Regions from separate parts of the Nitrosomonas sp. Is24 genome, predicted to be linked through region 1. Evidence: riboswitches for the same ligand, from Rfam matches in the RefSeq annotation. Region 1 holds a riboswitch; each other region holds the start of a gene.

Region 1 (2,276 bases):
ACATCAGAACGATTTACATGTTTGAGGCGCTCACGATTGTGTTCATCACGAGCTGCGCTTAAGCTGCGTGAAATTTAGTTATGACTGGATTGATTTTTTTGGTAAGAACGGAGGGTTCTGTAAAAACCCTCCGTAACTGCTTATCGATACATCATGCGATGATTAAGCTGCGGCTTCGCATGATTCTGACGGTGATCTTCTCAGACGCCAGCCAACTAAACCCAGACCCACGAGCAGCATCGCCCAGGTTTCTGCTTCCGGTACTGCGCTAACTGTCAATGCAAACGCTCCACCTGCTGAAGCATGGTTGGTGCCGCCGACATATACAGCGTACCAGCCTGAGGCTAAGTCATTGAATGTTAGCGTTGCTATGTTTGCACTGGTGCTGCCGGTTACCCCGTTTTCAAATGTGTTGGTTACGCTCACATCATGCGCGCCGGTAAAAATGGTTTCGCCCCAACCTGTGTCGGCTGCAGTGAATGCAGCCGGACCTGAAACTGCATATCCAAGGGTTTCGATGGCATTACCGCCTTGGCCGTTGGCCATCCACAGCGTGCCTGCATCGCCGATTGCACCGGTAGCGTTCAGTGAGTGCGGCGTGCCAAATCCTGCGGCGCTGATTTCTGAACCAAAGCCTTCGGTGCCACCATCAAATTTCGCCGCGCCGGTTGCCCACACGGTCAAACCTGGAGCAAATCCAGCAGCTCCGGAAACGGTTACGCTCACATCCGCCAAATTGGTATTTTGAAAAACAAACCAATCTCCGGTATGCGCCCAAGCAGAGAAATTCAGATTTGGATTGCCTGTGTATGCGCTTTTCAAGCCGCTTTCATTGGCTGTAATGGTTTCACCCAGACTCACGACATTATCACTGCCGACCCAGCCTTTGGGTGATACAGCATCGGCTGCATGGACATGGCTACTTGCCAATGCTGCAAGCGAAATAATGACGGCTGAAGCCAGTGTACTTGTTTTCTTATGATATGATTTTAATTGCATTTCTTTTCTCCAAAACGATACTATTTAAAGGTTTTGCGGCGCTGCCGGTTGCTTGTAGAATTGAGAAGAAACAACAACTGTGCGGCGCTTCTTTTTGAGCGATGATCTGAAACCTGTGCGGTAATTTCACACTGTTTGTTTCAGCTACTCCCCATACTCACGGGAGGCAACCCGGCCATCTCACATTGGTAAGATTCAAATGAGATCCGCTGGCTTTCCGTGCCTGTCTAGCGGCAAGCGTGGCTTTGTCTGGTATCTGTCTCAATAAATTACGTTTTTATAGTTTATGGGAAAATTCTGATAAAACAATGCGACAAATTGTCGCTGCGGCAAATTGCCACACCACCAATAGTGGTGCGGGATTGCGCCAAATGCTATCGAGAAATTGCCAGACAAATTAACCGCTTTGAGCACACAACAAGCATGGTAAAATCCGGCCTTCTGAAAAATTGCCAATATCATGAATTCCACCGTTATTACCGCTTTATCTCCCCTGGATGGCCGTTATCACAGCAAAGTTGAGCCATTACGATTTTATTTCAGTGAATTCGCGCTGATTCGTTTCCGCGTGCAAGTTGAGGTTGCGTGGCTCAGAGCATTGAGCGATGACTCTGAGATTGTGGAAGTGCCAGCTTTTTCTGCGGTAACTCATGCGCAATTGGACGATTTGACAGCCAATTTTTCGGTCGAGGACGCGGCAGCGGTTAAAGCCATAGAAGCGACAACCAATCATGACGTTAAGGCGGTGGAATATTGGTTAAAGCAAAAACTCGCGGGTAATGCGGAAGTGGTCAAAGTGGCCGAATTTATTCATTTCGCCTGCACTTCGGAAGATATCAATAATCTGTCGCACGGCTTGATGTTGAAGCTGAGTCTGGAAAAAGTCATGTTACCGGCGCTCGACAAAATCATTGCGCGCTTGATCGAATTGGCACACCAATTGGCGGATGTGGCGATGCTGGCGCGCACGCACGGGCAACCGGCAACACCGACGACTTTAGGCAAGGAGATCGCCAATACCGTGTATCGCTTGCAACGCGGTAGGGAAAAATTGGCGGCTGTCGCCATACTGGGCAAAATCAATGGCGCAGTGGGTAATTACAACGCGCATTTATCCGCGTACCCGGATCTGGACTGGGAAAAATTCGCGCAATCGTTTGTCGAGAAGTTGGGACTGGAATTCAATCCTTACACCACGCAGATTGAGCCGCACGATACCATGGCCGAGTTGTTCGATGCCTATGCCCGGATTAACACCATTTTGTTGGATTTGAACC
Region 2 (2,276 bases), 1.1 Mb from region 1:
GACATGGCGGCGCGCAGTTGTTCGCGTTCTTCCACGGGGAGCGAACGGAAAACGTCGTCCATGACTTCCTGCGGCAAATCGGGCGCAAGGTCGGCGATTTCGTCGGCATCGAGATATTCCGCCGCCGCGACCAGTTCCTGATTGTGCATGTCGGTAATCAGCGAGGCGCGGACGGCGTCGGAGGTTTCCAGCAGGACTTCCCCGTCCCGGTCCGATTTGACCATGCTCCAGATCAGCAGCCGGTCTTCCAGCGGCAGCGCTTCCAGAATCAGCGCAATATCGGCGGGGTGGAGTTGATCCAGAAAATGTTGCAGCTCGGACAGATTTTGTTTTTGCACCGCGGAATGAACCAGCGATTCGTCCGGTGCATCCTGCAGATTCACCAGACCTTCGACCAGCTTGTATTTGCGTAACAGAAACGTGACCTGCTGCAGCGGCGTCGGTGAATTGTCCTGATCGTTGTCGTTGTCAGTTTCAGTCATAACAGGTTTGCGCTGGCGAAGCAGCTTTCTCGTTGGGAATAAATTCAGCCTGCTTATACGCTGAATAGTTTGCAATTTAATGACCGGGAAGTATAACCGTCCGTGCTATGTCAGCACCAACAAAATATTGGACGGCTAACCGGGGTCGTTCCACTTTTTTGTATTTTTACTATGCGGCGCTGACCGTTCTTGTCGCCAGCTGACAAGAAACGTCACCTACTCTTTGCTTGATTCCTGCGTGTCCATGACAAGAATACATTTAATGTATTTGTTAATTGTATTTTCTTGAATTGTCGACCGGCAAATTCTTGATTGGCACAGTTCCTGCTTATAGATGGTTCGTAGTATGAAAAAGGCAAACCCTGCGAAAGCAGGGGACGCAAAGTCACTGATCTAACGGGCCAGTGCCCCAGGATAGCAGGACTGCCAGATAACGCTCTCGTCTTGATCATCGCAATGATTCGACAAGTATCGAACGAAGTAATGTTGATACAAGCATATCCACGCAGTTCCGTCCTTTTAACGTTAAGGAGGAACCCTAATATGAATTTCAATCATCAGAAACGACAAACTGCCAATCCGCTGGCAACGGATGACGCAACAGAGTTAATGAGAAACGCCGGAACAAGTTACATGATCAAGCTGAGTGCTGGTGTAGTGCTCATGATGCTGGTATTGGCGGCTGCTCCCGTCACCCATGCGGCCGGTCTGCTGTTTAAATCTAACTTTGGTGCGGGTATATCGCTTGGAGCACCCTATGGCTTTGCTACTAAAGGGGCTTATCAGGATATTATAGGTACAGATAAAGAAACTGGTTATAGCTGGCCGGTCTCTGCTCTAGGTGCAAATTTCTCGGGTGTGCAACTGATTACTGTCGATCCTATTACTTCTACGACGATCGGAGATTACATCAGTGGTGAAATCAGATCAGTAGCTGGGCCAAAAGGGGAAGCGGTTAATGAGCTTTTTCAACAAGTGAAAATAACCGGTGAATTGGGGCGGGCTGGTTCACAGGCGCCACTGTTGATTAGAAGACCATGGACAATAGGTGATGTCAATGATTTGTACATTACTTACTGGTTTAAGTATCAGGCAAATTTAGAAACGCAGTTGGATAATACGGTTTCGTCCGCGAATTGGCGGACACAATTCTCACTCAAGACAGGGGGGTACAATAACACAGGAGAGGGTGATTATCGGATGAGCGTGACTGTAATGAAAGGAGCTGATGGCAAGCTCTACTGGATGACAAAGGGTGATAATGTGGGCGGCGTATTCCCCACCAGGGTCGATTACTGGCGTGAAGATAATCATATTGTTCCAGTGCCGATAGATAAATGGTTTAAGTTTGAAGTTTACTGGCATCGGTCAAGTGGCACTGATGGACGCTTCTGGGCAGCCGTCGATGGCGAAGTGATAGCGGATTACCACGGGCCAAATATGGGGGATTACAATCTTCCTATAACCCGGATTTTTGTGAGCAATCCATATAGTGGTGGTCATGTGTCAGTGGATAATCACATTACCGGATTGGAGATATGGAATGACTTCCCTTGTGGCGACGGAGTGTCTTGCGTCAATGCGGATTCTGTTGCTCCGACTGTACCCACTTCACTTCTGGCGGCATTAAAATCGACTACAACCACGACAAAAGTAAAAGGTAAGACAAGAACTATTTCCTCTGCATCGGTTTCGCTATCCTGGAATGCATCCTCCGATAATATCGCTGTTGCGGGGTATTACATCTACAGGAATGGAACAAAAATTGCAGTTAGTACTTCAACGAGTTATTCA
Region 3 (2,276 bases), 780 kb from region 1:
TTGGAATGCCTGTTATCACATGCTCGGTCGGGGGGTTACAAGATTTCTTTGAGCATGAAGAGATGGGCTATCTAGTGCGACAGAAAGAAGTGGCGGATATCATGGGTGCGATCGAGCAGCTGATTGATGATCGAGGCATGCTTAAAAGAATGTCTGCTTACAATTATCACTATGCAATAGAGAAATTTTTAGCACCGGGCGCGGCGAATTACTTGGCGATTGTATATCAGCAGGTTGCTGCCTTGAAATGAAGAGATTGATTCAATTATCACCGTAATTTGATGGATCTGTAATAACACTATTTCGGGGCCAATTACCTAGGCGATTATAGTGACATTTTTTGTTAACTAATGACATGATATGTTAATGGGTTCTGGATTTATAGCTTGATATCGATTATAGGCATTCAATTTAATCAACCTTTTGAGATTGTATGTTCTAGCCTATAAGTATGCCAAGCATGTGCTTGCGATCATAAAAGACTTGGCAAGCGCAAAATTTGCGCAACTGGCTACCATGGTTTGCTCACCATTGAATTGCACTAGCCAAATTGCGTAGCTTTGTGAGCCGTATTGCAATATTTTGAGTTTATTGTGGCAACGTTAAATGGACATCATCAGCCGGTTTTATTCGACAATAATAGATCATTCCTGATAATACTGACACTGACGGAGAAAGCTCACTTGGTTATTTTGCATAATCATCATTTCTCGTTCTCGCGGACTCAATGATCAAGTCTTTTTGCCAGAAATCAAACTCTGTGCGAATTGCCAGATCCCGCGATGCAATCATCGACACTACTCATCTTATCTTTTCTGGTGCCATACCTGCGGGCAAATAGTTATGTGGCTTTTCCAGTAACTGCTATTTTTAGCGGTTGATTCGTGCTGAGCAAATTCTATAACGCGATGCCAATTGTACGATCTCTTGTCTTTCAATTGATGCCAATGACACTTAGTTCTGAATTCGCTGGAATATTACTTATTTTTTTCCGGGCTTATCATGCTTCTATCTATTTTTTCAAAGTTTAATTACCTATAGCAGTTTTGGGATGTCATTTCGGCGGCTACAGTTGGCACGGTTTATGCTGAATTAGTATCGCAACATGAAAAAGGCAAACTCTGCGAAAGCAGGGGACGCAAAGTCACTGATCTAAAGGGCGAATGCCCCAGGATGGCAGGACTGCCAGATACGTTACTCGTTTATTTACTACGTTATATTGATGTTGATAATTATCGAATGAAATAACTTTGAAGCGTATCCATGCAGTTCCATCCTTTAACTCTAAGGAGGAACGTTATATGAATATTAACAATCAAGCATTACAAGCCAGCAGTTTTCCGGTTTTAATTATAAAGCAGCTACATATAGAGAAATCTAATGCTAATTGCTTTGCCCGGCGTGGCGTTAACATGGTATTTATTAATATGCTATTGCTACTGACTGCATTGAGCTTTGTGACCCCGGCAGCTTATGCAGCTTCTCTGCTTTTTAAATCTAATTTAGGTTCTGGTGTTTCTCTCGGAGCGCCATATAACTTCTCAGCTCACGGAGCATATCAGATGATCAATGGCACCGATAAAGAAACCGGATATATGTGGCCGGTTTCTGCTTTGGGCTCAAATTTCTCAGGTGTGCAACTGATTACTGTCGATCCTATTACGTCTTCAACGATCGGAAATTACATTAGCAGTCAAATTCGATCGGTAACAGGACCAAAAGGTGGGGCGGTTAATGAACTTTTTCAACAAGTGAAAATTACCGGAGAACTGGGACGAGCTGGCTCGCAGGCGCCATTATTGATTCAAAGACCATGGACGATTGGTGATGTTAAAGACTTGTATATTACTTACTGGTTTAAATATCAAGCTGATCTGGAGACACAACTGGACAATACAGTTTCATCTGCGAATTGGCGGACACAATTCTCACTCAAGACAGGGGGGTACAATAACACAGGAGAGGGTGATTATCGGATGAGCGTGACTGTAATGAAAGGAGCTGATGGCAAGCTCTACTGGATGACAAAGGGTGATAATGTGGGCGGCGTATTCCCCACCAGGGTCGATTACTGGCGTGAAGATAATCATATTGTTCCAGTGCCGATAGATAAATGGTTTAAGTTTGAAGTTTACTGGCATCGGTCAAGTGGCACTGATGGACGCTTCTGGGCAGCCGTCGATGGCGAAGTGATAGCGGATTACCACGGGCCAAATATGGGGGATTACAATCTTCCTATAACCCGGATTTTTGTGAGCAATCCGTATAGCGGCGGT

The links. A riboswitch is a leader RNA that binds a small molecule or an ion and turns the genes downstream of it on or off. The one in region 1 is predicted to bind cyclic di-GMP.
Region 2: linked by a shared signal. The riboswitch ahead of R2103_RS12170 (hypothetical protein) and the one ahead of R2103_RS07100 (FxDxF family PEP-CTERM protein) in region 1 are both predicted to bind cyclic di-GMP.
Region 3: linked by a shared signal. The riboswitch ahead of R2103_RS03455 (hypothetical protein) and the one ahead of R2103_RS07100 (FxDxF family PEP-CTERM protein) in region 1 are both predicted to bind cyclic di-GMP.

The regions. Positions count from the first base shown of each region.
Region 1 is NZ_JAWJZG010000001.1:1,575,936-1,578,211, reverse strand. It holds gene R2103_RS07100 (FxDxF family PEP-CTERM protein) at 163-999, opposite strand; cyclic di-GMP riboswitch class I at 1,162-1,253, opposite strand; gene purB (adenylosuccinate lyase) at 1,460-2,276, shown strand, end outside.
Region 2 is NZ_JAWJZG010000001.1:2,656,626-2,658,901, reverse strand. It holds gene mgtE (magnesium transporter) at 1-482, opposite strand, end outside; cyclic di-GMP riboswitch class I at 827-913, shown strand; gene R2103_RS12170 (hypothetical protein) at 1,026-2,276, shown strand, end outside.
Region 3 is NZ_JAWJZG010000001.1:796,875-799,150, forward strand. It holds gene R2103_RS03450 (glycosyltransferase family 4 protein) at 1-251, shown strand, start outside; cyclic di-GMP riboswitch class I at 1,104-1,190, shown strand; gene R2103_RS03455 (hypothetical protein) at 1,302-2,276, shown strand, end outside.